3 regions of the Mesorhizobium sp. WSM4841 genome follow, and region 3 is predicted to be linked to each of the others. Evidence: predicted binding sites of a transcription regulator. Region 3 holds the regulator's gene; each other region holds the start of a gene.

Region 1 (10,669 bases), on a different contig from region 3:
GAAACCAGTGCGCCCGGCGTCTTTGCCTGCGGCGACGTACGCTTGAGTCCTGTCAAGCGGGTTGCGTCAGCGGTCGGAGAGGGCAGCATGGCGATCGCGTTCGTTCACCAGTATCTGGCGAATGAAGGAAAGGCCCACCGCAGCCGAAGCTAGACAGGGGCCGGCAACGTCCGCTCATGTTGCGTGCTCGGCTCCGCCGACCACTTCAAACGGCATGGTCCCACGCGTCGGCTATTGACGGCAGCCGGCCTGACTGAGTTTTGATCCTAGTCCAGCGTTCGGCGGAACCGCACCAGTGCGACGCCGGCAAACAGCGCTACGAACATGACGAGCCAGCCGATTTCCGTCGCGACCGCCGGCAGTTCGGCACCCTTCAGCATCACCGCGCGGATGATGCGCAGGAAATGCGTCAACGGCAGGATTTCGCCGAAAGTCTGGGCCCAGCCTGGCATGCCGCGATAGGGGAACATGAAACCGGACAGCATGATCGACGGCAGGAAGAAGAAGAAGGTGAGCTGCAGCGCCTGCATCTGCGTGCGCGCCATCGTCGAAATGGTATAGCCGAGCAGCACCAGCGCCAGCACGAAGATCAGGACCGCCGTCAGCAGCAGCGGCATCGACCCGGTGAACGGAATGGCAAACAGCAGTTTCGCCGCCGCGAGCACCACCACCACTTGTACCGCGCCGACCACCAGATAGGGCAGCACCTTGCCCAGCATGATCTCGAGTGGACTGGACGGCATCGCCAGAAGGTTTTCCATCGTGCCGCGCTCGGTCTCGCGCGTTAGCGCGATCGAGGTCATCATTACCATCGTCATCTGCAGGATGACGCCGAGCAGGCCGGGCACGATGTTGTATTGCGAGATGCCTTCCGGATTGTAGCGCCGGTGCACCACCACTTCGAGCTGGCCCCGGGCAGCTTCGGCGGCCGTCTCCTGCATGCCGCGTGCCCGGAGCAGCGCCTGGTTGGCGACAGTGCCGAGCGTCGAGATGGCGCCGCTGGCGACGGCTGGGTCTGTCGCGTCAGCCTCGATCAGGATCTGCGGCTGGTCGCCGCGCTCGACCCGCCGGGCAAAATCCGCGGGGATGGTGACAACGAAGGCGACATCGCCGCGCGCCATCAGGAATTCCGCCTCGGCGGCACTTTGCACGACACGGTCGAACCTGTAATAGCCGGTGGTTTGCAGCGCCGAAACCATGGCCCGCGTGTAAGGATCGCTGCTCATCGCCACCAGGGCTGCCGGCAGGCTCTTCGGATCGTTGTTGATGGCATAGCCGAACAGCACCAGCTGCATCAGCGGCACGCCCAGCATCATGGCGAAGGTGATGCGGTCGCGCCGCATCTGGATGAACTCCTTGATCAGCAGCGCGCCGAGCCTGGCGAAGGAAAAGACGCTGTCTATCCGGTTTCTCATCCCATATTGTCCTTCGAACCGGACATGAACTGGATGAACACATCCTCCAGGCTGGTCTCGCCCGGCGTCACCGTCACGCCCCTGTGCTCCTTCTCGACGTCGGCGAGTGCTGCCTGAAGCGCTTTCTTGTCGGAGCCGACGACATGCAGCGTCGCGCCGAACGGCGCCACCTGGTCGACGCCGGGGCGGCCGCTGAGTGCGGCAGCAACCTGGTCAAGCTGCGGGCCTTGCACCACAAAGGTCGTCAGCCCGGCATTCCTGACCACCTCGTCGACCGTGCCGGTGGCCAGCATCTTGCCGTACGAGATGTAGCCGATGCGGTGGCAGCGCTCGGCCTCGTCCATGTAGTGGGTGGAGACCAGCACGGTCAGCCCGCCGCTGGCCAGGCGATGGATCTCGTCCCAGAATTCACGCCTGGCTTTCGGATCGACCCCCGCCGTCGGCTCGTCGAGCAGCAGCAATTTCGGCTGATGCATGATGCAGGCGGCCAGTGCCAGCCGCTGCTTCCAGCCACCGGACAGCGTACCGGCCAGCTGGTCCTTGCGCGAGGTGAGGCCAAGATCCTCCAGCGTCCTGCCGACATGCTCGTTAAGCGGCTTCAACCCATAAAGCCGCGCCACGAATTCGAGATTCTCGGCTATGGTCAGATCCTCATAGAACGAGAATTTCTGCGTCATGTAGCCGACTTCGCGCTTGATCCTCAGACTGTCGGTGCGGATGTCGAAGCCGAGCACCGTGCCTTCGCCCTCGTCCGGCGTCAGCAGGCCGCACATGATGCGGATGGTCGTCGTCTTGCCCGAGCCGTTCGGGCCGAGGAAGCCGACGATCTCGCCCTCGGCCACCGTCATCGTCACATGGTCGACGACGGTCTTGTCACCAAAACGCTTGACCAGGCCATGGACATCGATGGCGTTCATTTGCCGATATCCGCCAGATCGACATCGACGATCTGCCCCGGTTGCAGCGCGCCGGCATCGCCCTCCGGCCGCGCCTCGACCAGATAGACCAGCTTCTGCCGGGTCTCGAGCGAGTAGATCACCGGCGGCGTGAATTCCGGGTCCGGCGACACGTAGCTGACGCGCGCCTTCACGTCAGGCCCGCAGCCGTCGCAATGGACGTTAAGCAGCGTTCCGACCTTTATCGACGAGAACGCGTTTTCCGGAACATAGACGCTGAGCTTCACGGCGCCGTCCGGCAGCATCGAAATGACAGGCGCGGTCGGACCGGCGGTATCGCCCGGATTGCGGATCACGTCGTTGACACGGCCCGGCGACGGCGCCGCAAGCACACGCTTCGACAGCCGCCAGCGCGCTTGCTCCAGCGCCGATTGCGCCTGCCTGACCTTATTGTCGGCGGCCTTGATCGTCTCGGGCCGTGCCGGCAGGCCGCCGACAGCGAGATTGGCTTCCGCCTGGCCGAGCTGCGCGTTGGCTGTCTCCAGCGTCGCCGAGGCGGTGTCAAAATCGGCCTGGGTGCCGGTGCCGCGTTTGAACAGATCACTGGCGCGGGTGTATCTGCGTTTGGCGTCGGCGGCCTGCGCCTTGGCCATGTCAACCTGCGCCTTGAGCACCTCAATCTCTTCCGGCCGTTTGCCGACCTGCAGGTCGGCAAGTTGCGCCTGGGCCTGGGCAAGAGCCGCCTCGGCCTGTGCGACGGCTATTTTTGCGTCGGCGCTTTCCAGCGTCACCACAGGCGTACCCGGCGCGACGCTGTCGCCGCGCCTTACCGAAATCGTCTCTACCTGCGCCACCTCGATCGGCGCGAGCAGCACATAGTCGCCTTCGACATAGCCGACGGCGAGCGGCGGCGCCGGTGCGCAGGCACTGAAAAGCAGGGCGGCGAGCGGCAAAGAGCAGAGGAAACTCATGACCTACGATCCTTCCGGGCGGCCAATATCGCCCCAAGATTATCCGTCACCGCCGCCGCAATCTTGGTGGCCTCGGCATCGCCGATCCCTCGCCAGCCCATGCGGCGCATCACCGCTTCGCGGCCGATGCGAAAATAGACGACCTGGCCGATCAGCGTGAACACGGTGAGTCGGGTAGCCTCGCTTTCGGCCGGCTCGCCAGTTGCCTGCTCCCAGATCAGGCAGAGCCTACGATGCGTCGGCTCGAACACGCCGTCATAGATGCGGTCGAGTGCCGCCGTAGGATGCGAAAGTTCGCGCAGGACGAACTGCACGATTTCACCGGCCTCCGGCCTGGCCACGATGAAGGCCACCATCCGCTCCAATGCGGTGAAGAGTTGTGCCCGCGCCGCTTCAGGGTCGTTTGGCGCCTGCAGATCGCCGATCGCCTGGCCGGCAATGGCCTGGATGGTGTCGACGATATAGTCGGCCGCTGCCGCGCGAAGTCCTTCCTTGCCGCCGAAATGATAGGCGATCGAGCCGATATTGGCCTTGGCCTCAGCCGCGATCTCGCGCGTCGAGGTGCCGTCGAAACCCTGCCGTCCGAACAGCGTCAGCGCTGCCTGGACAAGTGCTGCGCGCGTCATGTCGGCGGGCGATACCTCGCGACGCGGAATTTTGGCGTTTGTCGGCTTGCTCATATCAAGTATTTAATCAATCGAATGATTAAAGTCAACCCCGCCTATCTCCATCTTGCCATCTCCAGCCGCACGCGCTTTAGTGCGAAGCCATGGTCAAGGAAATCGAGCGCAAGTTCCTGGTCTCCGGCGCGCAGTGGCGGGATCTGGTCGAGGCGGACATCCGCATTCGCCAGTTCTATCTCGCCGCCGCACCCGACCGCTCGGTCCGCGTGCGCATCAGCGACGGCGCCTTGGCAAAGCTGACGCTCAAATTCGGCAGCAAGGCCCGCGAACGTGACGAATTCGAGTATCCGATCCCGCTGGCGGAGGCGGAAGAGATGCTGGCCTTCGCCATCGGACGTGTCATCGAGAAGACACGCCACCATGTTAGGCATCGCGGCCATCTCTATGAAGTCGATGTCTTCGGCGGGACGCTTAGCGGTCTGGTGGTCGCCGAGCTTGAGACGCCCGAGGACGTGCAGGACGAAATGCTGCCAGATTGGCTCGGCCGCGAAGTCACCGGCGAGCAGAGGTTCTACAACGCGTCGCTCGCCATCGAGGGGGTTCCGGAGATCGCCGCATGAGCTATCGCATCGATCCGCGCCTGCCGTTAACCGGCGAGGTCAGGCGCATCCTCGCCGAGGAGATCGGCAAGGCGCTCGTCCATCTGGACGCGGCGCATGACAGGCCGGAGCAGGCGCTGCACAAATGCCGCAAGCGGCTGAAGAACGTGCGCGCCTTGCTGCGCCTGGTCCGTTCCGGAGACGAAACATTTTGCGGGACCGAGAATCAGTGTTACCGACAGGTGGCTGCCCTGCTTGCCGGTCCGCGCGAGGCAACCGCGCTGGTTGAAACCATCGATCGGCTGGCGGCAAGCTTTCCCGAGCAAAGCGCCGGCGGCGGTCTCGATGCCGTTCGCGACACGCTCGTCGCGCGCCAGCACCAATTGCATGGTGGAGCCGGCCTCGGCGCAGCGATAGCTGCCGCGATTGCCGCTTGCGAGGAGGGTATCAGCCGGATCGATACGCTGGCCTTGCCCGACCAGCCCGAACAGGCCGCCGATGTGCTTGCCGAAGGCGCCCGCATCACTCTGCGTCGTGCCAGAAAGGCGCTGGACAAGGCAGGCTCCCGCGGTGAGGCCGATGATTTCCATGATCTGCGCAAGGCGGCCAAGACCCACGGCATGCATCTGTCGCTGCTCGGAAGGCTGTGGCCGACGCCGATCAAGGCCCGGCGCAAGGCGGTCGACGAACTCGGCGAAAGACTGGGCGAACTGCATGATGTGTTCGTCCTGCGTACGCTTCTCGATGCCGACGACCGGCCGCTCGGCTCTCCTCAGGAAATGCGGCTTCTGAGCAAGCTGTTGAAGCGCTCGGAGAAAAGCCTGAAAAAGACCTGTCTCGCCGCGGCAGCCGATCTGTTCGGCGACAGCCCCAGGCGCTCGACAAGGAAACTCGCGCGCAAAGTGCGTGACGATCTGGCCGCTGCGCCGCGCGAAGATGCCAGCGCGCCCGGCGCCGCCGGCTGACGCGGTGCTTGCATTGGTATCCGTCCCGAGATCGTTGACAAATAAGGAGGAGGTTTAGACCTCTCCCGGGGGGCTTTTTTCAGTTGCGCCCGCGCACAGCGGTTTGGGGCACGCATAAAAACCAAGGAGGCGGCGGGATCGTCGGCAGGACTGTCGGCGGTCGCCGTCGCGACTTTTATCGGCTCAGCCTGGCGGCTTCTGCGGCACGACCGGCTTGAGGCGCACGCCCCTGCCGCCGCGCTCGCTGGCCTGGTTCTCGCCGATCTGTTCCACGCCGGCCTCATCGAGAGCCTGGATGACCTTCATCAGCGTATCGACCACGCCCCTGACCACGCCGTCGCTTGCTTCCATGCGCTGAATGGTTGGAAGCGAAACCCCGGCGCGCTCGGCGAGCATCTTCTGATCGATGCCGGCCAGCGCCCTTGCGGCGCGCATCTGCGCGGCAGTGATCATCGGCTAAGAACCTCCGTCTGAGTCTGCATTTCCATGTGTAATACCATCATTATGATGGTTCAACCATCATGATGCACATGTCACGCATGCACACACCAAAACCGCCTGGGTCTTGCAGAGCTCGCGCGTTTCGCGTCGTCTGGCGGAAATAGCCACGGCGGTCTTCAATTTTCAGCAATCGAAATTCAAAGGGATTAACAGTTGAGAGTTTTCAGGGCTTTTGATGTGGTCGACGTTCTTAGTGTCGACGGTTTTCCAGCTGGCAGGTTGCGGGCATGAGCTCGCCAACACGCTGATTTGACCGCACGCTGACCGACGCAGCGTCGTTCTGACCAGCCGGTTCAGGCGCCGTCGGTCTGCCCGCGCCAGCGCTGTAACGCCCATGCGGCCAGCCAGCACAGCATCGCCCAGGCGAAGCCGGCGCACCAGCCAGCCAGCACGTCGGACGGCCAGTGGACGCCGAGATAGACGCGGCTGATACCGACCAGCAGTGCCGTCAGCACCGCCAGCGACAGCACGTAAATCTTCGTCGTTCGCCCAGGCAGGAAGCGCGACGCCATGCTGCCCAGCGTCAAATATGTCACCGCCGACAGCATCGCATGGCCGCTCGGAAACGAAAGCGACGCCACGTCGGCGAGATGCGAGACCAGATCGGGGCGCGGCCGGTCGATTCCGAGTTTCAGCGTGCTTGACAGGACCTGTCCGCCCGCCACCGCTACGAAGACGAGAAATGCTGGTCCCGGCCTGTGGATCAGCAGCAGATAGACAATCACCGCCGCCGTGATCAGCCCGAGCACGATGGCGCTGCCGAGGCTGGTGATGTCGCGCATCGCCCCTTCCAGCCATGGCGGTCCGATCGGATTGTCGGGCTGGCCCGCTTCACGAAAGGCGAGCAGGATTTCCGTGTCGAAGGCGTGCGGCGTGGTGTCTCGCGCCACCTCCATCAGCTCCTCGAATCCCCACAGTCCGCCGGCGATGACCAGTCCGGCCAGCAGCACCGGGAATTCGATCCAGTTGAGCAGCTTGCTTGCGGTATTCTTCATCGGCCCGATCGTCCTACAGCGCCGAGCGTCCTTTTAGACGCGCAAAGTACGCTGTAGCATTTTGACTGGCGCATGATCCCCAGCGAAATCGATTCCGATTTTCGGGGTCATGCGCGGTTACAGTTTTTGCAGATAGGGCCCGAGCGTGATCAGCGCCACCGCTGCGACGGCGAGCGCGATGCCGGTCGCCTGCAAGGCATCGACGCGCTCGCCGAAGAACACCAGTGCCACCACGTTCACCGATACCAGCTGGATCACCGCCGACAGGCTGAACGACACCGACATGCCGAATTCACGGATCAGCCTCAGCATGATAAGATTGCCCGCCGAATAGAGCGCCAGGGTCAAAACGATCTTGCCGAGGCTCGGCGCCATTCCCCATTGCTTGGCCGCCGTCGCCGCCAGCAGGAAGATCACCGTCGAAATGCCAAGCTGCCCCAGTCCCCAGAAACTCACTTTTTTGTCCCTCTCGATGCGATCTTCCGCGCCTGCCGCAGATGTTGTTTCCGAAGCTCGGGTCGCGGTCAAGCGGAGCTGATCATGGACATGAAATCGGGGCTGGAATTGGCCGGCAACGTCATCAAACTGTGATCTGCTGGCGATAGGCGGTCAGTCAAGCAACACGCTCCAGCCATCCCAAAGAAGCCAGAGGCAAGCCCCCATGACTGAACATCGCTCGACCGGACATCTTTCCCCAAATGCCCATTTCCGCACCAGTCTGCTTGAGGAAAACGATGGGCCAGGAGCCAATCCCACTGACAACCAGACGATGGGCGAGATCATCGCCGCGCGTTTCTCGCGCCGTGGTTTCCTGCAGGGATCGCTCGCGGCAACCGCCATCGCCGTCACCGTCAGCCCGCTCGCGCTGATCCTCGCCGACGATGCCCGCGCCGCCGGCGGCTCGGCCTTCAGCTTCAACGAGGTCGAGGCCGGCGTCGACGACAAGCATCATGTCGCCGCCGGCTACGACGCCGACGTGCTGCTGCGTTGGGGCGATCCGCTGTTCGCCGATTCGCCGGACTTCGATCCGACAAAACAGTCGGCGCAGGCCCAGGAAAGACAGTTTGGCTACAACAACGACTATGTCGGCTATATCCCGATCGACGGCTCGGCCGAGCATGGCCTGCTGGTGGTCAACCACGAATACACCAATTCGCATCTGATGTTCCCGGGCATCGTGAAAGTCGGCGAGAAGGACGGCAAAAAAGCGCTCGAAATAGCGCCCTTGAGCAAGGAACAGGTCGATGTCGAGATGGCAGCACACGGCGGCACCATCGTCGAGATCCGCAAGGAGTCGGGCAAATGGCAGGTGGTGCGCGACGGCAAGCTCAATCGCCGCATCACCTCCAACACCGAGATGGCACTGTCCGGCCCGGTCGCCGGACATGACCGCGTCAAGACCAGTGCCGATCCGACCGGCACGAAGGTCTTCGGCACCGCCAACAATTGTGCCGGCGGTGTCACGCCCTGGGGCACCTACGTCATGGCCGAGGAAAACATCCACGGCTATTTCTCGGGCGAACTGCCGGCCGGTCACGCGGAAGCCGCCAACTACAAGCGCTTGGGCATTCCCGAAGGCGCCTATGAATGGGCGGCGCATTATGACCGCTTCGACATCGGCAAGGAGCCGAACGAGCCCAACCGCTTCGGCTGGATCGTTGAGGTCGACGTCAACGACCCGACCTCGGTGCCGAGGAAGCGCACTGCGATGGGCCGCTTCAAGCATGAGGGCGCTGAATCAATCGTCGCCAAGGATGGCCGTGTCGTCTTTTATCTCGGCGACGACGAGCGCTTCGACTATGTCTACAAATTCGTCACCGCCGGCAAGTTCAACGCCGAGGACCGCGCCGCCAACATGGATCTTCTCGACGACGGCTCGCTCTACGTCGCCAAATTCGCCGAGGACCGGTCGATCGAATGGCTGCCCATCGTCTTCGGCCAGGGCCCGCTGACGGCGGAGAACGGCTTTGCCAGCCAGGCCGACGTGCTGATCGAGACGCGCCGCGCTGCCGACCTGCTCGGCGCCACCAAGATGGATCGCCCCGAGGATATCCAGCCCAATCCGACGACCGGCAAAGTCTACGTCATGCTGACCAACAATTCGAAGCGCAAGACGGATCAGGTCGATGCCGCCAACCCGCGCGCCGAAAACGCCTTCGGCCACATCATCGAGATCGTCGAGGACGGTGGCGATTTCACTGCTGCCAAGGGCAAGTGGGAAGTGCTGCTGAAATGCGGCGATCCCTCGGTGGCCGAAGTCGGCGCCACCTTCTCGACCGCAACCACCGCCAATGGCTGGTTCGGCATGCCGGACAATTGCGCCATCGATTCGGCCGGCCGGCTCTGGGTCTCGACCGATGGACAGGGCCCGAAGGCGACCGGCCGCACCGATGGCCTGTGGGCGGTCGACACCGAAGGCGAGGCGCGAGCGACCTCGAAGCTGTTCTTCCGCGTGCCGATCGGCGCCGAAATGTGCGGTCCGCTATTCACGCCCGACGACCAGACCGCCTTCGTCGCGGTTCAGCATCCGGCCGATGGCGGCGAAGACTGGGAGCCTTTTGGCCGTCCCTCTTACTATGAGGACCTGTCGACCCGCTGGCCCGACTTCAAGCCTGACATGCCGGTGCGGCCATCGGTCGTCGCCATCACCAAGCAGGGCGGCGGCAAGATCGCGGTCTGAATCGCCGCAAGGTGCTAGCAGCGCCAAGGAAGGATTTCGTCGATACGAAATCCTTCCTTTTCCTGATGCGCGGGAATGCGCCTGATGGGCTCATTCGGCGCGCTGAACCACGGCCACGTTCATCATGCTTCTCAACCTGAAGCCAATGGACTCGTATAATCCTATGGCCGTGGTGTTGCTGGCATAGGCGTGGAGATAGGGAACTTCGCCGCGCGCCGCTATCTGGTTTGCCACGAACAGCGACAGCAGCTTGCCCAGGCCACCGCCCCGAAATTCCGGATGTGAGCACACCCCGCTAAGTTCGGTATAGCCGGGTTGCTTCATGCGTTCGCCGGCCATCGCCGCAAGTCGGCCCTCGATCTTCACACCCCAAAAATCGCCGAGGCTCAAGGCTTCGAGCGTGAATGGGCCAGGCTTGGTGACCAATGCCAAGGCGAGCATCTCAGCTGCATCGTCTCGCGTCAGACGTTGCACGCGCTTGTCGGAGACCATCTGCAATGGCCGCTCGGCAATCATCTGAACCCCGGGCGCGGTCGAAGTCGCCGAAAGTTCCGCGGGCAGAGCAATGGCGTCCACCTGAAGCAGGATCGCACTCTCGCCTGGGGACACAAGTTTTCCGAGCGCCTGCAGGCTTTCCGCATCGTCCGCGGCACTGGCGGCGAAGGGAGCTATCGAGGGCCGATACCGCATGGCGAGGTCGTCACCTTGCGCGAAGGCTTGGTGTCGCGTCCGAAGCGCGCTCCACACGGGACGGTCAAGCAGGTATTTCATCGCGCGGCACCTTCCGGCTTCCTTACACGACGGTCGAGAGGCGCCGCGGCGAGGCCGTCCTCGATGGCGGCCAGCTGATCAAGAAGCGGCCCAGAAAGATCCGCGCACAGATTCGCGACGGCATTCTCGATGCGCGGCCAGACGTCGTGCTTTGCAACATCGACCAGCCGCTGGCCGTGCAGGGTGAGGCAGACAATCCTGCACCGCTGGTCATCATCCGATGGACTGACCTCGACCAGTCCCAATTCGGCCA
Region 2 (10,669 bases), on a different contig from region 3:
TCGGGTTCATACGCTTGGCGCCATGGCCGGCATTGTACTTCAGGATCGTGCCGCATGTCGTGCCGTCGCCGAGGTTCCGCGCCATGGCGAGGTATTTCATGCCGTATTTGATGTTGGTCTCGGGATCGTAGAGACCTTTGATCGAGCCGCTGTAACCCATCATCCGCGCCGTCGACGGCTTGATCTGCATCAGCCCGATCTCACCGGCGCTGCCGACCTGGTTCGGCTGGAAACCGCTCTCGATCATGATGACGGCCTTGGCGAGCGACACCGGCACACCATTGCTGGCGGCATGACGCTCGATGATCGTCGAATACTGGCCGCTGCCGCCAGCGACCGCCGCCTTCGGCGCCGCCGCGCTGCTTTTCCGGCTGATCGACGCCGTCGTCGCCTGGTCGATGCGGGTCCTGTTGCGCTTCACATGCCGCTTGGAGACTGCCTTGTTTGCAGAGAATGGCTTTTTCACTTTTACCCCAGCTTTTTCCGCCATTGCGGATGCTGTGCTTTTTTCCTTTGCGCCCTGGCCGGCTTTCGGCGTGGCGGTTTTGTCGGACGCGGTAATGAAACCCTGGTCGGCTCGCTGGCTCAGTGGCGCGCCATTCGCCGCACCGATGGCAAAAGTAATTACGCCGGCAGCAACAGCTGCCGTTAAAACGGTCAATTTCTGCATGGGATCCTGTTCTGTTTGAACCGCGCGAAGAACTTCACGCAGCTACGCTAATCAACATCGGAACATCTGGGGGCTGTAGGTCCGACAACTTGCACGGATCGCCTTTGACGACCGAATTGGCGGCAAAAAAGGCGGGGCAAGTCACTTTAAGTGACAGGCTGTAACTTAATAGCTAAGAAAAGACTACTTGGACGGAACTGCCCTCACGGAGGCAAGCAGCCTTTCCAGCGTGCGGATGGTCGATCCGTCGGCCACACCATCCACTTTGCGTTGGCGGAAGTGCCGTTGAAAAGCCTCGACCACGATTTCGGTATGCCGGTCAAAATTGCCTGATATCTCCACGCCATAACCGTAGCGCGCCAGCATCGATTGCAGCGCCTCGACCTCGGCATCCGCATCGCCGGCCTTCAGCACCGCGCCACGCCTGACGGGTGCCGCTTCGACGAGATGGCCGACACCGGCCTCGAACAGGGCCTTCCAAGGGAATTTCTCGCCCGGGTCGATCTTGCGTCCCGGCGCCACGTCGGAGTGGGCGAGCACCCGTTGGGCTGGAATGGAATGGCGCTGGACAATCCCCTTGCACAGGCCGATGACGGCATCGATCTGCCGTTTCGGAAAATTCCGATAGCCCAGCAAATGCCCCGGATTGACGATCTCGACGCCGACTGAACAGGAGTTGATGTCGCTGCGCCCGAACCACGAACTCTTGCCGGCATGCCAGGCACGGTCGCTTTCCCTGACCATCTGGACGATGCGGCCGTCCTCATGGACGAGATAGTGCGACGAAACCTCGCTGGCCGGATCGCACAGCCATGCTTCGGCGCCGGCGCCGGTCTCCATGCCGGTGTAGTGCAGCACGACCATATCGGCGGTCCCGGGTCGTGGACCGAAATTCGGCGATACACTTACCTCGGCGCTCGGCTCGTCGGGCAGGAAGCCGCTCATGCGTGCCGCAGGCCTCGTTCGATCATCTCATAGGCCGCGTTGATTGCCGCTATCCTGCTGGTTGCAATCTTGATGAATTCCTGCGGCAGGCCGCGTGCGATCAGCCGGTCGGGATGGTTGTCCGAAACCAGCTTGCGATAACGCTTCCTGACCTCCTCGAACGTTCTTCCCCGCTCGATGCCAAGCACGACATAGGGATCGGCCGCACCCAGGTCGACGTGCCGGGCCAGAATGCTCTGGTAATGCGCCTCCTCGATCCGGAATATCTCGGCGATACGATGCAGGAACTGGCCTTCGCGCTCGTGGACCAGCCCGTCGGCCTTGGCGATATGGAACAGCCCGTCGAGAATGTCCTCCAGCATGACACAGTTTGAATGGCCAGAGCCGCAAAGCTGCGCCATGCGTTCGGCATAGGTCTCGAATCCGGCAATGTCGCGCTTGGCAAGATCGTAGAGCCGCGCGACATTGCGCGTCTGCTTCTTCGGCACTTCGAATATCTGCTGGAAGGCGCGCACCTCGTCCTGCGTGACGATGCCGTCGGCCTTGGCCATCTTGGCCGACAGCGCGATCATCGCCACCGAGAAGGCGACGCGCCGGCGCAGATCGGGATCGCCGGAGAAAACCGTACGCACGGCCTCGACGACGTCGGCGACACCCGACGAGGTTGAGGACGAAACGCGGGTGATGAAGTCGCCGAGGCGATCCCAAATCGACATGAGCATCTATTAGGGCTAACCGGCCACCGCTATCAAGCGAAGACAATGCCGCAGGGCCGGCCCAGCCGATTTCGTGGGATGCCTGAAGTAGGTGGCGCTAACCATCGATCATGGAAAACAAGCAGACGGCAGCCGCGACAGCGGCCATATCGCGAGAAAACCGCAGGCCTTGCGACATCTTGCCGTTCGTTGCCGCCCTGGCGGCGAGGTTCGGCTACGTCGTCTCGGGGAAACTGGCGCGGGAAATGCCGGGCAGGCAGGTGGTCTGCCGGGCGCTATCGCCCGCGTCAGCCAGGCACAATTGCTGCAAACCTTGGTTACCATTGCCATTTCGGCCCTTCTGCTGGGCGAAAAAGTGACGGGCGAAACCATACCATTCGCGCTTGCGGTGATGGCCATCGCCGCAAGGCGCGTGTCTTGAACCAGATGCTGGGAAGGCCGGCATCATGCCGGCCTTCCCTCAATCTTCAGTCAGATAAACTACTGCGCCGGCGCAGGAGCAGGCTCTGTCGGAGCCGGCTCGGCCGGCTTCGTGGCATCAGGAGCCGGCTGCATCGGCTGTTCAGCCGCCGGCGGATTGGTGCTCTGCGTGGTGGTGGCATCCCCGCCCGTGCCGCTGTCGCTGCAAGCCGCAACGCCAAGCAGGGCAAGCGCCGAAACCGACGCAAGAATGAGTTTCTTCATGACATCTCTCCTCTAATCACGCCCCCGCTACCGGTGACGATCGAGGGCAGAATGCACCAAGTGCCCTATGAGTTTCATAACGTTGCATTTCCGCGTGTAACATCATCTGCTTTTGCCGTTGCCGGTGAGGCTACTGCGAATTAACACATTGAATCAATAAAATGCCTGGGAGAGCTGCCGTGACTGCCAAATGGGATTTCTGGATCGACCGCGGCGGCACCTTCACCGATGTCATCGGCCGTGACCCGGAAGGCGGGCTGCACCCGCGCAAGCTGCTGTCCGAGAATCCTGAAGCCTATGCCGACGCCGCTATCCACGGCATTCGCGAGCTGCTGGACCTGAAATCCGGCGCTCCGATCCCGTCCGGCCTGATCGGCGACATCAAGATGGGCACCACCGTTGCCACCAACGCGCTTCTGGAGCGCAAGGGCGACCGTGTTCTGCTGCTCATCACCAGGGGATTTCGCGACGCGCTGAGGATCGCCTACCAGGCACGACCCGACATCTTCGCCAAGGAGATCATTCTTCCCGAGCAGCTCTACGAACGCGTCATCGAAGTCGACGAACGCGTGCGCGCCGACGGGAATGTCGAACGGCTGCTCGACATTGCCGCCTGCCGGCCGGCGATCGAACAAGCCAGGGCGGACGGCATCGACGCCGTGGCGATCGTCTTCATCCATGCCTGGAAATATCCCGATCACGAAAAGGCGGTTGCAAAGGTCTGCAGAAAACTAGGGTTTCGCCAAGTCTCGGTCAGCCACGAGGTCTCACCGCTCGTCAAGCTGGTCGGCCGCGGCGACACCACCGTGGTCGACGCCTATTTGTCACCGATTCTGGCAAGGTATGTGCAAAAAGTGGCGGGTGAACTGGGCGTTCTCTCCCCCCTCGAGGGGGAGATGGCCGCGCAGCGGCCAGAGGGGGTCGCCCAAGGCAGCGCGAGGCGTCAAGGAACGTCGAGCACTGCCGCAACGACCCCACCCGGCGGCTTCGCCGGCACCCTCCCCGCAAGGGGGAGGGAATCCCCCCGGCTCATGTTCATGATGTCGTCGGGCGGCCTCACCGCCGCCGACATGTTCCAGGGCAAGGACGCGTTGTTGTCCGGCCCGGCCGGCGGCGTCGTCGGCATGGTCGAGACAGCAAAACTCGCCGGTTTCGACAAGGTCATCGGCTTCGACATGGGCGGCACCTCGACTGACGTTGCCCATTATGACGGCGACTATGAGCGCGCCTTCGACACCGAGGTTGCCGGCGTGCGCATCCGTGCGCCGATGATGCGCATCCACACCGTCGCCGCCGGCGGCGGCTCGATCCTGCATTACGAGGCCGGCCGTTTCCGCGCCGGGCCGGATTCGGCCGGCGCCAATCCCGGCCCGGCCGCCTACCGGCGCGGCGGCCCGCTGGCCGTCACCGACGCCAATGTTATGCTGGGCAAGCTGCAGCCCGACTTCTTCCCGGCCATTTTTGGACCCCGCCAGAATGAACCGCTCGACGTGCAAACCGTGCGCGAGAAATTCGCAGCACTCGCCGCCGAAATCGGCGACGGCCGCTCACCGGAGGCGGTGGCCGAAGGGTTCGTCACCATCGCCGTCGAAAACATGGCCAACGCGATCAAGAAGATTTCCGTGCAGCGCGGCTACGACGTCACCGAATATCTCTTGAATTGTTTTGGCGGCGCCGGCGGCCAGCACGCCTGCCTCGTTGCCGACGCACTCGGCATGGAGGCGGTGCTGATCCATCCCTTCTCCGGCCTGCTGTCGGCCTATGGCATTGGATTGTCCTCGATTTTTTCGTCGCGCCAGCAGGCGCTGCTGAAACCGCTGGCGGAAGTGTCCAGGCCGGCAATCGACGAGCTCATCGCAACGTTGCGCAAAGCCGTCATCGACGAGCTTGCCGCGCAAGGCATTGCCGAGGACGCCGTCGCCTCCAAACCGGTGCTGCAGATCCGCTATGACGGCACCGACACCGCGCTGCCGGTGAATTTCGAGCACGGCTCGACCGCACGCGCCAAGGGCGATTTCGAAATGGCCCACAAGGCGCAGTTCGGCTTCGTCTATGACGACAAGCCGATGATCGTGGAATCGGTCGGCGTCGAAGGCATCGATACCGGCGGCACTGGCCGCGACGAAAGTGATTCAGCCGTTGAGGACATCGCCGCAAGCCCTTCGCAGAGTCGGAAAATCTTCGCCGACGGCACCTGGCGAGACGCCGGCATCTTCCGCCGCGAGGTACTCAAACCGGGGCACAAGGTTGTCGGCCCTGCCCTGGTCATCGAACCGAACCAGACCATCGTCGTCGAGCCGGGCTGGCAGGCCGGGATCACCGCCAAGAACCACGTGCTCTTGCTCCGCATCGAGAAAAAGCGCCGGCAGGCGGCGCTCGGCACCGAGGCCGATCCGGTCATGCTGGAGGTGTTCAACAACCTGTTCATGTCGATCGCCGAACAGATGGGCGTGACGCTGCAGAACACTGCCTATTCCGTCAACATCAAGGAACGGCTGGATTTCTCCTGCGCCGTCTTCGACCGCCATGGCGCGCTGGTCGCCAACGCGCCGCACATGCCGGTGCATCTCGGCTCCATGGACCGTTCAGTGGAAACCATCATCCGGCTGAACTCCGGCGACATCCGCCCCGGCGACGTCTTTGCCCTCAACGCGCCCTACAATGGCGGCACGCATCTGCCTGATATCACGGTGGTGACGCCGGTCTTTTCCCTCCCCCTCGAGGGGAGGGTGGCCGCGAAGCGGCCGGGTGGGGTCACCGCAGACGGCACCGCAAGGGCGTCGAGCGCTGCCGCAGCGACCCCCACCGCCGCCTTCGGCGGCACCTCCCCCTCAAGGGGGGAGGAGATCCTCTTCTACGTTGCCTCACGCGGTCATCATGCCGACATCGGCGGCACCGCGCCCGGTTCAATGACGCCGCTCGCCACCACGGTCGACGAGGAAGGCGTGCTGTTCGACAATTTCCGCATTGTCGATCGCGGCCGGTTCCGCGAGAAGGAACTGGAGACGCTGCTCACCGACCACCCTTATCCCGCGCGCAATCCGCACCAGAACATTGCCGACCTCAAGGCGCAGATTGCCGCCAACGAAAAGGGCGTTGCCGAACTGCGCAAGATGGTCGCGCATTTCGGCCTTGATGTCGTCGAGGCCTACATGGCTCACGTCCAGGACAATGCCGCCGAAAGCGTGCGCCGTGTACTGGAGCGGCTGCCCGACAGTTCCGTATACGAGTATCCGACCGACACCGGCCAAGTCATCAAGGTGAAGATCTCGGTCGACCGGAAAAAGCGTGAGGCGACCGTCGACTTCAGCGGCACCTCGCCGGTCATGAAGAACAATTTTAACGCCCCCGAGCCGGTCGCCCGCGCAGCCGTGCTCTATGCCTTCCGCGTCATGGTCGAGGACATGATCCCGATGAATGCCGGCTGTCTGAGACCAATCAACATCATCATTCCCGAGGGTTGCATGCTGAAGCCGACCTACCCGGCCGCGGTCGTCGCCGGCAATGTCGAAACCTCGCAGCATGTCACCAATGCGCTGTTCGGCGCCATGGGCGCGATGGCCAATGCGCAAGGCACGATGAACAACCTCACCTTCGGCAACAAAAAGTACCAGTATTACGAGACGATCTGCTCCGGCTCGCCGGCAGGCCGGATGAACAACGGTCGCGGCTTTGCCGGCACCTCCGGCGTCCACACCCACATGACCAATTCGCGCCTGACCGACCCGGAAGTGCTGGAACTGCGGTTCCCCGTCCTGCTCGAGGATTTCCACATCCGCGAGGGCTCCGGCGGCAAAGGCAAATGGAGTGCCGGCGACGGCACCGAGCGCACCATCCGTTTCCTCGAAAAGATGGAATGCGCGATCCTGTCCTCACATCGCAACCGCCCGCCGCAAGGCCTGGACGGCGGCGGCGATGGCGAGGTCGGCTCGACCAAGGTCCGCCGCAAGGATGGCCGCATCGAAGTCCTCAAGGCTTGCGACCAGACGCTGCTCGAGGCCGGTGAAGCCGTCATCGTGACGACGCCGACGCCGGGTGGGTTTGGTAAACTGTAGGGTCAACCGAAAGATTGACAGGCCGCGTATGCACCATCAGGGTCATAGTTGGGGGCAAGCCATGTCGAATTCCGAAGAAGACGCTCAGAAAATGCGCTGGCGCGGCCGAGCGACACTCGCTGCTTTCTGTCTTTTGGTTGCTGCATCAGCGATGACTTGGCTTGTCATACCGCACCTGCCTACGGCCTACACATGTCCATTTCGCGATACTCCGGCCCTCCGCTGGCTATGGCCGGGAAATCAGGCGACATACAACCAGATCAGCCAATGGCACGGCACCCTCAATGATCAGTGCAATCTTTTCTCAACACGATCTATGCTGTCTGTATTTTTTGCCACGTTTAGTATCTTTTTTATATAACTTCACTCTCGAAAGCTCAGATCACCATGAAGACAGGACCCGTGATCACCACGCTGGTGATGGCATTCATGATCGTAGGTCTTTTTTCAGGTGGCTTTAACGATCAGGCGACCGGTCGTGGCGCCTGGGCAGCATACCATACGACTGATTCGACCAACGTCCTTCTGGGGAAGACTTTGCCTCGCATGTTCGCCATCTACATTTTTGGTCCGGTCTGGATCACTCACTTGAGGGTTGCGTGGCTCCAGCAGTCTTCGGTGTAAGCTGCGGACGCATGGCTGGAGGTGCCAAATGATATTGCGAGCTACAGCAAGCCGGCTGCTGTCATCCATCTGTCATCGCTGAGCGCTACCCGCTTGCGGCAGAGCAAACGGGGAATCGCCTTGTCATGACGGATCTTTCCGGAGAACTGGTTTTTCGCCGCGGCAAGCAAGTTGGCAAGGCCGTCTACCAGAACCGCCCGCTGTCTAAGGCCGGCCTCTCCGAGCGGCTCTTCGCCTTGCTGTTTTCCGGCCTCGTCTATCCGCAAATCTGGGAAGACCCCGACGTCGACATGGAGGCGATGCAGCTTGGCCAGGGCCACCGCGTCGTCACCATCGCCTCGGGCGGCTGTAACATCCTTGCCTATCTCACCCGGTCACCCGAACGGATCGACGCCGTCGATCTCAACGCCGCCCATATCGCGCTGAACCGCATGAAGCTCGAAGCGGTGCGCCATCTGCCGTCGCAGGGCGACCTGTTCCGTTTCTTCGGCGCTGCCGAGACCCGTCACAATTCGCAAGCCTACGACCGTTTCATCGCGCCGCATCTCGACCCGGTCAGCCGCCATTACTGGGAACATCGCAACTGGCGCCGGCGCCGGCGCATCGCCGTCTTCGACCACAATTTCTACCAGACCGGCCTGCTCGGCCTGTTCATTGCCATGGGCCATCGCACCGCCAAATTCTTCGGCGTCGATCCGGCCGCCATCATGCAAGCCAAAAGCCTCGCCGACCAGCGCCGCTTCTTCGACGAGGAGCTGGCGCCGGTCTTCGAAAAGCCGCTGCTGAAATGGGCAACATCGCGAAAAGCCTCGCTGTTCGGCCTCGGCATTCCGCCGGCCCAGTACGATTCGCTGATCACCTCGGGCGACGGCACCATGGCCAGCGTGCTGAAGGCCCGGCTGGAAAAGCTCGCCTGCGATTTTCCGCTACAGAATAACTATTTCGCCTGGCAGGCTTTTGCCCGCCGCTATCCCAATCCCGGCGAGGCTGCGCTGCCCGCCTATCTTGAAAAGCGCAACTACAATACGATCCGCAACAATGTCGACCGCGTTGCCGTCCACCATACCAATCTGATCGAATTCCTCGCCGGCAAGGATGCCGGTTCGGTCGACCGCTTCGTCCTGCTCGACGCCCAGGACTGGATGACCGACGACCAGCTCAATGCGCTGTGGGCCGAGATCACCCGCACCGCGTCCACCCACGCCCGCGTCATCTTCCGTACCGCGGCCGAACCCAGCCTGCTACCCGGCCGGGTCTCGAATTCGCTGCTCGACCAGTGGAGCTATGCAGACGAGGCGTCGCGCGAATTCTCGGCCCGCGACCGTTCGGCCATCTATGGCGGCTTCCATCTTTATGTGAAGCAGTCCGCATGAGCACGACCGAACTGCCGGCAAGGCACGCCGAACCGCCGGCCAGCCATGCCGAACTGATGGACGGCGTCTATCGCTGGCAGCGCCATTTCTACGACCTGACCCGCAAGTACTATCTGCTCGGCCGCGACCGGCTGATATCAGGGCTCGACGTGCCGGCCGGCGGCACGGTGCTCGAACTCGGCTGCGGCACCGGCCGCAACATCGTCCTTGCCGCCCGCCGCTATCCAGGCGCCCGTTTCTTCGGCCTCGATATTTCGGCCGAAATGCTGGAGACGGCCAGCGCCGCCATGGTCTGCGAAGGCCTGTCCGGCCGTGTCACGCTGGCACGCGGCGACGCCACTGATTTCGACGCAGAAGCGCTATTTTCTGTTGAAAGTTTCGACTGCATTTTTGTCTCGTATTCGCTGTCGATGATCCCCGGTTGGGAGAAGACGGTTTCCGCGGCACTTGCAGCCTTGTCGCCTGGCGGCTCGCTGCACGTCGTCGATTTCGGCCAGCAGGAAGCCCTGCCCCGCTGGTTCCGCACGCTGCTGCGCGGCTGGCTGAGAAAATTCCATGTCGAGCCGCGTGAAGCGTTGCGCGATGTCCTGGAATCGGAATCTGCAACAGTCGGCGCAAGCCTCCGATTCAGAACACTTTATCGCGGCTATGCATGGCTCGCCGTGGTCGGGCAGCGCAGCTAGTCAGGGTGTGTTGAAATTCAGGTCAAGCCGAGCCGGAGTCGAAGACGGGCAACTTCGCGCGTCAGGAGCGGATATTGCCATCCACCTCGCCACGCTCTTCACGAGAACGAACTCTGAATCGGATTAGACTAGACTTGGCGAACGCCGCTTGTGTCTTCCGGCGCGAAAGGCCAACGCTCAGCCGAGTATCCTCTTGACTCGTCCGGGCTTCCCGGTGCGGTCGCGCCATTTGCAAACATCGGCTCTCCAACAGCGACGGGGATTTTTGGCGATCGCAATGCAACTCAACCAGATATTGCGACTTGCCACACGGAGCAGCTGGAAATTTATCCTGCCCTCCTTCTACAAAACGCGAGAGCAAGCCATGATGGGCTAGTCGTATTCATCGCGAGACCGCTATCCCAGGAGAAGCGAAGCGGCCAAATGCGTAACTGGGTGACAAAGTTCTGGCGCTCGCTTTCTGCCGGCGGCCTCGTCGTGGGCACGCTGTTCTTCGCAGCTTCTCTTACGCCGACCCTTGTTCCTCGAACCTATCTGACCCAGGGCGTGCTCTCCGGGGCATGTTTCGCCGCCGGATACGGCATCGGAGTCGCGTGGCGCTGGCTGTGGGCCTATATGGAGCTTCCGGAACCGCGTGAGCGGTTCCTGCTTGCTCTCAAGATCGCCGTCGCGGCCATTTGCGCAGCAATCGCCATCTTGTTTTTATGGTGGGCAGCGGAATGGCAAAATTCAATCCGTCAACTGATGCACCTCGAACCCGTGACGAGCGCGCATCCGCTTGAAGTCTGCGTCATCGCGATCGTCACGTTCCTGATGCTCATCGCGCTGGCCCGGCTCTTCAAACGCATCTCCCGTTTGATTTCAGAAAGGTCGGGCCGCTTCGTCCCCCGCAGGGTTTCGAATGTGATCGGTTTCACTG
Region 3 (10,669 bases):
ATTAAGAGTCTGTGCTGCTTTTTAAGACGACTTTCCGCACTCATCACGAAAACGCAGATCAGATTTGCCATGACGCGCAGATGAGCAGATCCGGTCGGTTAAGGATTCGTTAACCAAATCCCTATCTACTGATTGGCAATTCACCTCCAATTCGTGACCACGGATGTACTGGCGCGGTCGAGGTGGAAAGGAAAGGTCGGCCATGTGCCGGCCTTTTGTTCGTTTCCCGGGAAGCTGCGGCCTGACATTCGTCATTGTCGTTTGGCATCAAGCCTTCAAAACATCGGCCTTTGCAAAAGATCGGGCCATTGCAAACATATTGTCTTCGCCGCCATTGTCCGTACCATATTGCTGTGCGGGCAAGGCGGAAGGACGAGGACTTGCAATGAAATGCACGGCAGGACTGTCGGTGACTGCCGGCGCGATATTGGCAGGCGTCAGCTGTCAATCGAATGCCGCATCGCTGAACACCATGGACGATGTCGGAGCTGCGATCCAGGCGTGCTGGACCCCGCCGGTGAATGCCGGGAATTCAACCGTCACATTGAGTTTCAGTTTCAAGCGCAACGGCACGCTGATCGGCCCGCCCAGGCCGACTGCCATCAATGTGACTGGCGACGCGAAGGCACGGCAATCCTTTGTCGATGCAGCGATCGCCGCCCTGGAACGCTGCTTGCCGCTGAGCTTTTCGCCGGCGCTCGCCCAAGGGATTGCAGGCAGCGTCTTCACCCTGCAATTCGGCTCGCCCAAACAGTAGCCGGGCGTCATCCCAGGCAAAGCCCGCTCGTTTCCCGGCGGGCCATTCAGCCACGCGTTGCTAGCGTCACCTCAAGCGATCGGACGGTTTCCAGTTCACGAGATGTCAGTGTTGGGCGCGTCTCGCATTGACATGGCGTGCCAATTCCGGCGCCTCGAAGACGTAGTCGCTCCAGGCCGATTCCGGAATCTGGCCAGCCAGATAACATTCCAGCAAAAGACTTTGCTCAGGACTGAGAGGTCTCGGCGCGCGCTCATGATCCAGTCCCAGCGAGTGAAACAGATTTCTGGGCGAGTGAAACAGATTTCTGGTCAGGTCCGAGACAGTGAAGTGAATCGACATGTGCGGTCTCCTTTGACCATCCAGCGCATGACCCCAAAATCGGGATCAACCTTCGCTCCGCTGCCCTTCGGTTCGGCAAGGACCATGCGCCAAACGAAACGTCACAGCGGCCCTTTCTGCGTCCAAAGAGACGCGGGGCGCCGCAAATACGGACGCGCGGCGCTGCAATGGCCGTTTAACGTCGAAGGCGGGATAAAGTTTCAACGTGGCTGGCGGTAACACCGGATTGATCGGGGCGCTGGATCGATCGGGCAGCCCGAAACCCACCAGTCAGTTCATACTTTCGGCGATCGCGTGCGCGTCTGACCGAACCGCTGCGTCAGGTGCGCAGGCAGCGTTTGAGGAGGGATATTTGGCTGCCACCGTTTGAATGCCGGCCGGCTATTCGCAGACCATGCGGACCCGTTTTCCGGGTTGGCTGACGTTCCTGCAGGTGAGCGGTTTTGTCGGCTCGGATGACGGCATCGGCGGATCGTTGGAAATCCTCCTGACGTGCCTTCTCGGCGCCACGGGAGTCTTGATACCGGGAGCCGTCGCCCTTTTCGGCGTTTCGGGCGCCACAGGAAAGACATCGGTCTGCAGCAGCTGCTGCTGTTCGGCTTGCGCCTGCTGCGGCGGCCTGTCCCAGAACCGCCGGACATCGAGCGGCCTTGGAATGACGACGGTGCCGTCGTAGCTGCGCGAACAGCCGCTCCCCAACAGCAGCATCGGGCACAGGAAAAAAGGCAGGATCCGTCCCAACATCGGCAACACCCTTGCGGGATTTATAACGCGGCTTCGGCTCTGCCGACAACCGTCGGAATACACCGCGGGCAAGGCTAGCGCATGACCCGGAGAATCGGAATCGATTTCGCTGGGGATCATGCGCAAAATCAAAGTGCCGCAATGTCCCTAGACTAGCGCGACCGGAGGCGGGCATGGACGATTGCCTGCCCAAGCCCATCAGCCCCAGGGCCTTGCTCGAAAAGGTCGAGCGCTGGCTCGGCGCGGACGGAGAAATCCAGCGCAACGCGGGATTGGCATCCCCGTCAGGCCGTAGAGTTCAGCCGCGATTCGGCGACGCGTTGCGAGCAAGACTATGGTGCGATCGCACCATACCAAAGCGTGCGTCCGGTTGGGACAATAAGCGCATTCGAGTTCCGCCCCTCCGGTTACGGGCGGGAGCAGCGACCGCCGGCAAGAAGCAGGGTCAGATTTACCCCAACGGACCTGTTTCGGCGATGGCGCGGCCATGACCTCCTTGGCCGCATGCAACGCGCTCCCGCCCGGATTTTCTTTTTCGGCGCCAATTGTTCGCCTGTCGAGGGCAAATGTCGGCCGGAAATCGTGCAAGCTGCTGATTCCAGCGGCAAACCACGGCTGTGCCGGCGAGACCCGCGGCGCTTCCTTTTCGACACGGCAGTGCCGCGTTACCGGGCTGACATCAAACTGTCATGTGACTGTAATAATCGGAGGCTATTGGCCTCAGCGGGCGCCGAAGGAATGGCGCCGAGAGACTATTTTCCGAACAGGAGCAGGCCACATGAAGAAATTCCTCCTTACGGCGTCGGCCGCGGCGCTTGCGCTCGCCGCGTCGGCTGGTTATGCCGCCGCGCGCGACCAGATTCAAATCGTCGGTTCGTCCACAGTGTTCCCCTTCACGACGGCTGTCGCTGAAAAGCTCGGCCAGAGCGGAAAGATCAAGACCCCGGTCGTCGAGTCGACTGGCACCGGCGGCGGCATGAAGCTGTTTTGCCAGGGCGTCGGCGAAAATACCGCTGACTTCACCAATGCCTCGCGCGCCATCAAGGACAGCGAACTTAAGACCTGCAAGGCAAACGGCGTGACGCCGGTCGAGATCAAGGTCGGCTTCGACGGCATCGTACTCGCGAACTCGAAGGCAGGGGCTGTCGTCGATCTGACCAAGGAACAGGTTTTCAAGGCGCTCGCCAAGAACGTCGCTGTTGACGGCAAGGTCGTCCCCAACCCCTACAAGAACTGGTCGGATGTCGATGCGTCGCTTCCCGCGACAAAGATCGAGGTGCTTGGCCCGCCGCCGACATCTGGCACGCGCGATGCGTTCGTCGAGCTCGTCATGGACGCGGCCTGCCAGGAAGAAGTGAAGGCGGCTAATGAAAAGGGCTGCGGCGAGATCCGCGAAGACGGCGCTTTTGTCGAGGCCGGCGAAAACGACAATCTGATCGTCCAGAAGCTGGAAGCCAACCCCAATGCCTTCGGCATCTTTGGCTTCTCGTTCCTTGACCAGAACGCCGACAAGCTGCAGGGCCACAAGGTCGACGGCGTCGAGCCGACCTTCGAGAACATTGCATCCGGCGATTATGGCGTTTCCCGCTCGCTCTATGTCTATGCCAAGAAAGAGCATGTCGGCGTCATCCCCGGCATGCAGGAGTTCATCGCCGAGTACACCTCGGAGGCTGCATGGGGTCCTGATGGTTATCTGGCCGACAAGGGCCTGATCCCGCTGCCGGACGCCGAGCGCGCCAAGTGGGCCGAAAACGCCAAGGCCCTGAAAGGCATGGGCTCCTGATGTTTCGGGGTCAGGGCGCATATCCGCTCTGACCCCTCATGCTCTAAAAGCCCAAAGCGCGGGACCAAGGTCCCGTGCTTTGAGCCGGTGAATGACCGGCGGTCGAGGGGACGTCCTGAATGGTCGGTTATCTCGTTATTCTACTGTTAGGTCTGGCCGCTGCGGCCTATTGGATCGGCCGGACACGCGCAATTGCCAGTGTCAACGGCGACGTCGCGCGATTGCATTCGCTGCCTGGCCAACATGGCATGTTTCTGGCGCTTTTTGCTGCCGGTCCCGCGCTGCTTGCGATCGTGTTGTGGTCGCTGGTGACGCCGGGAATTGAATCGTCGATCATTGCCGACCGCTTCTCCTCCGAGTTGTCGGGAATGGGCGTTCCGCAGGTCGAAGCTTTCATCCGCGACGCTCGCGCGATGGCCTTTGGCGGGCTTGTCGGCTTCGCCGATCCGACGAAAGAGGCAGCCGCGGCCGTCTACAAATCGATCCATACGACCAGCACCTGGATCATCTGGGCCGTCGCGTTCGTGCTTTCCGCGTCCGGATTTTACTGGGCCTATTCGCGCATCGCCCAAGCCTACCGGGCGCGCCACGTGGTCGAGCGCGTTCTTCGCGCATTCTTGATCGCCTGTTCGGTGGTCGCAATCCTGACGACGATCGGTATCGTCCTGTCGCTTATCTTCGAATCCCTGCGGTTCTTCCAACAGGTGCCGTTCTATAAGTTCCTGTTCGGCACGCACTGGTCGCCGCAGAGCGCCTTCACTGGTGCGGGGACGGAAGCCGGGGCGGTCAACCAGGACATTTTTGGCGCGGTGCCGCTCTTTGCCGGCACGTTGCTCATCACCTTCATCGCTATGCTGGTGGCCGCACCTATCGGGCTGATGGCTGCGATCTACCTTTCGGATTACGCCTCCAAAAGCGTCCGCGCGGTGGCAAAGCCGGTACTGGAAATCCTCGCCGGCATTCCGACCGTCGTCTACGGCTTCTTCGCCGCGCTGACGGTTGCGCCCTACTTCCGCGGTATGGGCGAAAGCCTGGGCCTCAGCGTCGCGTCCGAATCCGCGCTCGCGGCAGGCGTGGTCATGGGTATCATGATCATTCCCTTCGTTTCCTCGCTTTCCGATGATGTGATCAATGCCGTTCCACAATCCCTGCGAGACGGTTCCGCCGGCCTCGGCGCGACCAAGTCGGAAACCATCCGCAAGGTGGTCCTTCCCGCTGCCCTTCCGGGCATCGTTTCGGCGATGCTGCTCGCCGTCAGCCGCGCAATTGGTGAAACAATGATTGTGGTTATGGCGGCGGGCCTGGCGGCAAACCTCACGGCCAACCCGCTCGAAGCGGTCACCACCGTGACGGTGCAGATCGTGACGCTGCTTGTAGGCGATCAGGAGTTCGACAGCGCCAAGACGCTTGCAGCCTTCGCACTCGGCCTGGTGCTGTTCTGCATCACGCTTACCCTCAACATCGTCGCTTTGCGCGTCGTCCAGAAATACCGAGAGCAATATGACTGATGCGATCGCGTCATTCGGCGCCGGCCGGCGGCCGGTCAGCGTTCATACCGACGATGCCGCGAAGGCGCGGCTGAAGGGTCGTTACCGCACTGAAACGTGGTTCAAATGGCTTGGCGCCGCAGCCGTCGCGTTGGCCGGCTTATTTCTTGTGCTGCTCCTGTCGACGATCGTCACGCAGGCGATCCCGGCGCTGCGGCAGAACTATCTGACGCTGCCGATCGATCTTTCGGCGGCCAAGGTCGACCCGGCGAAACTCGACGCCGCCAACTACGACGCCATCGCTCAGGAAGCGCTTACGGCAAAATTTCCTGATGTGACGAGCCGTCAGGACAAGCGCCTGCTGCGCGGACTGATTTCCACCGGCACAGGCGTCTTCCTGCGCAAAGATATTGCGGCTGATCCGGGGATGCTCGGAGGAACGGTGGACTATGCGGTTCCACTTGACGATTTTGCCGACCTTTATCTCAAGGGGTTGCTTGCCGACGTCGGTTCGGACGAAGCGATTTCGACAAGCGTCACCCCTTCGGAAACCAGCGGCGACATCGATCTGACCTTCGGCGACGACGCCATGCTGACGCTGGCGCGTGGCAATGGTGCGACCGAGGGCGAAAACGGTATGCTCACGCTGACGAGCGGCGCGTCGTCGCTGCTGGTCGCGTTCAATGGCGGTACGGTCAAGCTGACCGCGCTGTCGCCTGGGGCCAACGGGACGGCGGTCGCAAAGGGCACGGTGATCGAGGCGCTAGACAGCACGGCGCCCGCCGCGAGCGGCCAAGCATTCCTGCGCGTCATCGACACGCCGGAAGCATCGCGAAAGATTTCCGACAAGATGATCGTCTGGCTCGACACGCTGAAGAGCGCCGGCCTGATCGAAAGCCGGTTCAACTCGATCTTCTTCTTCACCGGCGCAAGCCGCGAGCCGGAACTGGCCGGTGTCTGGGGCGCGGTCGTCGGATCGTTCCTGACCATGATCGTTACGCTCGCCATCGCCTTCCCGATCGGCGTTTCGGCGGCGATCTATCTTGAGGAATTTGCCCCCAAGAACCGGCTGACGACGATCATCGAAGTGAATATCAACAATCTGGCGGCGGTGCCTTCGATCGTCTTCGGCCTGCTTGGACTTGCCGTATTCCTGAATTTCTTCGGCATGCCGCGCTCAGCCCCGGTGGTCGGCGGCATGGTGCTGGCGCTGATGACCCTGCCGATCATCATTATCGCCTCGCGCGCTTCGTTGCGCGCCGTGCCGCCGTCGATCCGCGAGGCGGCGCTCGGCATCGGAGCGTCCAAGGTCCAGACCGTATTCCATCACGTCCTGCCGCTGGCGATGCCGGGTATCATGACCGGCACCATCCTCGGAATGGCGCATGCGCTGGGCGAAACCGCGCCGTTGCTGATGATCGGCATGGTCGCCTTCATCGTCGACATTCCCGGCGGCTTCACCGATCCCGCGACGATCCTGCCGGTGCAGATATTCATGTGGGCGGATTTCCCGGAAGCTGGATTCCAGCAGAAGACTTCGGCGGCGATTTTGATTTTGCTGCTGTTTTTGGTCATCATGAACGCCATCGCGGTGATACTGCGCAGGCGCTTCGAGCGGCGCTGGTAAGGAGTAGAGGATATGAACATCATGACGGAAGCCGGCGTCGAACAGAAACTGAGCAGCGGAACCAATGCCCCTTCGATCAAGATGAAGGGCGAAAAGGTCTCTGTTCATTACGGCGAGAAGCGAGCTCTGTTCGATGTGGATATCGATGTCCGCGAGAACCAGGTGACGGCGTTGATCGGCCCATCGGGCTGTGGCAAGTCAACATTCTTGCGGTGCCTGAACCGAATGAACGACACGATCGATATCGCGCGGGTGAGCGGCAAGATCACGCTCGACGGTGAGGATGTCTACGACCCGAAAATCGATGTCGTCGAGCTGCGAGCTCGCGTCGGCATGGTGTTCCAGAAGCCGAACCCGTTTCCGAAGTCGATCTATGAAAACGTCGCCTACGGTCCGCGCATTCACGGCCTGGCCAGGAGCAAGGCCGAGTTGGACGGCATCGTTGAATCGAGCCTGAAGAAGGCCGGCCTGTTCAACGAGGTCAAGGATCGCCTGCTCGAGTCGGGCACCGGTCTCTCCGGCGGACAGCAGCAGCGCCTGTGCATCGCGCGCGCCATCGCCGTATCGCCGGAAGTGATCCTGATGGACGAGCCCTGTTCGGCGCTCGATCCGATCGCCACCGCCCGCGTCGAGGAACTGATTGACGAACTGCGCCAGAACTACACGATCGTCATCGTCACCCATTCGATGCAGCAGGCAGCGCGCGTGTCGCAACGCACGGCGATGTTCCATCTCGGCTATCTGGTCGAGGAGGGCGCGACCGACAAGATGTTCACCAACCCCGACGACAAGCGCACCCAGGACTACATCACCGGCCGATTCGGCTGAGCGGTCCGGCGGCGAATTTCGAACACGAGGACAGTATCATGGGTGAACACACCGTCGCATCCTTCGACGAGGAACTGGAGCACATCGACAGGCTGATCCGCGATATGGACGAGCTCGCCGCCGCGATGGTCGCAGCCTCGATCCGCGCATTGCTTGCATCAGACAATGCGATGGCGCAGCGCGTCGTCTCGGACGACGCCATCATGGATGCGCGGCAGCGCGAACTCGACGATAGTGCGATCACGCTGATCGCCAAGCGGCAGCCGATGGCGCAAGATCTGCGCGCCGTGGTTGGCGCAATCCGCATGGCCGGCGATCTCGAGCGCATCGGCGACCTGGCCAAGAACATAGCCAAGCGGGTCAGCGCAGTCGGGCAGAGCGCCACGCCGCGTAATCTCTCGCACGGTATCGACGCGATGGCGGATCTCGTTCTTGTGCAGCTCCGCGGCGTGGTCGAGCACTATGTGTCGCGCAACGCCGGCGCGTTGAAAGAACTGCGCGCCGCCGACGAGAAGATCGACGTGAAATACACGGCGGTTTTTCGCGAACTCCTGACCTACATGATGGAGGATCCGCGCAACATCACCGCTTGCACGCATCTTCTGTTCTGCGCCAAGAATCTCGAGCGTATCGGCGATCACGTCACCAACATCGCCGAAAACGCCTACTATGTCGTGACCGGGCAGCAATTGCCGGCGGATCGCCCGAAGCTCGACGAAACGACGATGTCGGCGCCGGCGACATGACGGGGGTGACCGGTCGATGATCGCGCCACGCATTATGGTGGTGGAGGACGAAGAGCCGCTGGGCGTCCTCCTCCGCTACAATCTGGAATCCGAAGGCTATCAGGTCGAGGTGGTGACGCGCGGCGACGAGGCCGAAATCCGGCTGCAGGAAAACGTGCCCGATCTTCTGGTGCTCGACTGGATGGTGCCGGCGGTTTCCGGCATCGAGCTTTGCCGACGCCTTCGGATGCGCCCCGAAACCGAGCGGCTGCCGATCATCATGCTGACCGCACGCGGCGAGGAGAGCGACCGGGTGCGCGGCCTCTCGACAGGGGCCGACGACTACCTGGTCAAGCCGTTCTCGACACCGGAATTCATGGCCAGGATCAAGGCGCTGCTGCGCCGCGCCAAGCCCGAAGTGCTGTCCAGCGTGCTGAAGGTCGGCGACATCATGCTCGATCGCGAATCGCACAGGGTCTATCGCAAGAAGAGCGAGATCCGGCTCGGGCCGACCGAATTCCGGCTGCTCGAATTCATGATGCGGCACCCAGGTCGGGTCTTCTCGCGCAGCCAGTTGCTCGATAATGTCTGGGGCGAGACGATCTACATCGACGAGCGCACGGTGGACGTCCATGTCGGCCGGTTGCGCAAGGCGGTCAACAATGGTCGCATGCCCGATGTCATCCGCACCATCCGCGGTGCGGGCTATGCGATCAGGGAAGACTAGCTGATATTCAGGTGATGCCGGCCTGCGACCGGCGATTTCCTGCGCTTCCGGTACGTACCCAAAAGTACGCTCCGTTCCGGTTCTCGGAACTCGCCCAGTCTGGTCGCTTCGCGCCCGTCTTCGACTCCGGCGCGGCCTGACCTGAATCTCAACACATCCCCAAGTCGCATTCCGCCTTTGTTCCTTGCCTTCGGACTCACGCCACGTCCTTCCTGATCGTGCCGGACTTCCCTTGCGCGCCCGGCGCGAAAATCTCCTGGTCGACGAAGCTCAGCGCTCGCAAGGCGCAGCCTTCGCGGATCAGCGGCAGCTCGTTCGTCTCGGTGTCGAAGGAAATCGAACCCGAATGCTGGCCGCCGGCGGTCTGGGCGATGGCCTCGCGCAGGGCCGGCTCGATCAGGTCGAAGGCGGCAGCGCTGGCGCCGACCATGGCGACCGGCGCCGGATCGATCAGCGCGAACAGGCTGCCAAGCCCGAAGCCGAGCGCTTCGCCGGCCTTGCGGTAGGCTTCGCGCTCCGGTCCGTCCGTCTGGCGCGCCCGGGCCGCCAGTGCCCGCATCTCGGCGTCGCTGACATCGGCGACCGGCTCTGCGTTCTCGCTCAATTGCCTTGCGTTGCGCCAGATGGCGTAGTTGCCGGCATAGGCCTCGACGCAGCCGCGCCGCCCGCAGCGGCAAAGCGCGCCGCCCGGCCGATGAATCATGTGGCCGAATTCGCCGCCCGAGGAATGGGTGCCGGTGAACAGTTCGCCCTTCAGCACCAGCCCCATACCGATGCCGTGCGAGAGCAGGATGGCGATGAAATCGTCGCGGTAGCGATCCGGGTCGCGCCAGCGCAGCGCCACGGCCATCATGTTGCAGTCGTTCTCCATGATGGCCGGGATGCCGAACTCGCGTTCCAGAATGTCGGCGAAGGCGATGTTCGTCTGCGGCGTGATCGGCGACCACAACATGGCGCGCGCATGCGAATCGGTGATGCCCTGGATCGCCAGCGCGATGCGGGCGACGCTTTGGACGTCGAGGTCGGGGTCTTCGATCCGGCGCCGCACGATGGCGACACATTCGTCGATCAGCTCGTCGCGCGACATGGTCAGCGTGTCCAGCCGGCGCTGTTCCTCGGCGACCACCTGTCCGGCATAATCGATGACAGCGACCGACAGGAAATTCAGCGACAACACGACCGCCAATACGGCAGCGGCTTCCGGATTGAGGCTGAGGCCGACCTGCGGTCGGCCGCGTTTCATCGAAACGGTCTCGCTCGCCTTGCTCTCGGTCAGGATGCCTTCCTGGATCAGGTCTGAAGAGATCGCCGATATGGTCGAATGACTGAGGCCGGTGGTTGCGGCGATCTCGGTCCGCGACGGCTGGCCGGCCCGGCGTACCGCAGAAATCACCATCGCCCGGTTACGCCGGCGCAAATCGTCATGACGGATTCCAACCGACATTCTTTTGCTTCCTCCCTATTGCCGCGGCCGCTCATGAATCGGAAGCCGTCGGTAATGTCCGACAAATAGTGGCAGAAGCAGCAGGCCCTGTCATTATTTATTCCGAGTCTCGAAATAAGTCGGCAGGGACATCAAAATCCATCGGAATTGATGTTGACAGCGCTTCGCGGTTGGACCAGTATTTTTTCGAGGCTCGAAAAAATAG

What was found. The regulator PhoB, encoded in region 3, activates phosphate uptake and scavenging genes when phosphate is short. The targets are predictions, from matches to a motif close to TGTCATNNANCTGTCAT.
Region 1: AC0L14_RS23405 (PhoX family protein) is a predicted target of PhoB. The motif match lies at 7,541-7,557, and genes of this name have one in related genera.
Region 2: AC0L14_RS14495 (BtaA family protein) is a predicted target of PhoB. The motif match lies at 7,754-7,770, and genes of this name have one in related genera.

Annotation. Positions count from the first base shown of each region.
Region 1 covers NZ_JBVVQC010000023.1:384-11,052, reverse strand. The annotation lists gene AC0L14_RS23455 (NAD(P)/FAD-dependent oxidoreductase) at 1-153, shown strand, start outside; gene AC0L14_RS23450 (ABC transporter permease) at 267-1,403, opposite strand; gene AC0L14_RS23445 (ABC transporter ATP-binding protein) at 1,412-2,332, opposite strand; gene AC0L14_RS23440 (HlyD family secretion protein) at 2,329-3,282, opposite strand; gene AC0L14_RS23435 (CerR family C-terminal domain-containing protein) at 3,279-3,962, opposite strand; gene AC0L14_RS23430 (CYTH domain-containing protein) at 4,052-4,525, shown strand; gene AC0L14_RS23425 (CHAD domain-containing protein) at 4,522-5,469, shown strand; gene AC0L14_RS23420 (helix-turn-helix domain-containing protein) at 5,653-5,922, opposite strand; gene AC0L14_RS23415 (phosphatase PAP2 family protein) at 6,264-6,965, opposite strand; gene AC0L14_RS23410 (hypothetical protein) at 7,083-7,421, opposite strand; gene AC0L14_RS23405 (PhoX family protein) at 7,627-9,645, shown strand; gene AC0L14_RS23400 (GNAT family N-acetyltransferase) at 9,736-10,416, opposite strand; gene AC0L14_RS23395 (MarR family winged helix-turn-helix transcriptional regulator) at 10,413-10,669, opposite strand, start outside.
Region 2 covers NZ_JBVVQC010000010.1:61,458-72,126, reverse strand. The annotation lists gene AC0L14_RS14530 (transglycosylase SLT domain-containing protein) at 1-670, opposite strand, end outside; gene AC0L14_RS14525 (N-acetylmuramoyl-L-alanine amidase) at 854-1,615, opposite strand; gene AC0L14_RS14520 (TerB family tellurite resistance protein) at 1,612-2,331, opposite strand; gene AC0L14_RS14515 (hypothetical protein) at 2,423-2,752, shown strand; gene AC0L14_RS14510 (hypothetical protein) at 2,812-3,015, opposite strand; gene AC0L14_RS14505 (hydantoinase B/oxoprolinase family protein) at 3,195-7,070, shown strand; gene AC0L14_RS14500 (hypothetical protein) at 7,473-7,694, shown strand; gene AC0L14_RS14495 (BtaA family protein) at 7,820-9,067, shown strand; gene AC0L14_RS14490 (class I SAM-dependent methyltransferase) at 9,064-9,750, shown strand; gene AC0L14_RS14485 (alpha/beta hydrolase) at 10,174-10,669, shown strand, end outside.
Region 3 covers NZ_JBVVQC010000009.1:91,905-102,573, reverse strand. The annotation lists gene AC0L14_RS13415 (hypothetical protein) at 386-757, shown strand; gene AC0L14_RS13410 (hypothetical protein) at 863-1,099, opposite strand; gene AC0L14_RS13405 (hypothetical protein) at 1,481-1,843, opposite strand; gene AC0L14_RS13400 (PstS family phosphate ABC transporter substrate-binding protein) at 2,622-3,626, shown strand; gene pstC (phosphate ABC transporter permease subunit PstC) at 3,746-5,134, shown strand; gene pstA (phosphate ABC transporter permease PstA) at 5,127-6,740, shown strand; gene pstB (phosphate ABC transporter ATP-binding protein PstB) at 6,753-7,568, shown strand; gene phoU (phosphate signaling complex protein PhoU) at 7,607-8,314, shown strand; gene phoB (phosphate regulon transcriptional regulator PhoB) at 8,331-9,020, shown strand; gene AC0L14_RS13370 (ROK family protein) at 9,217-10,464, opposite strand.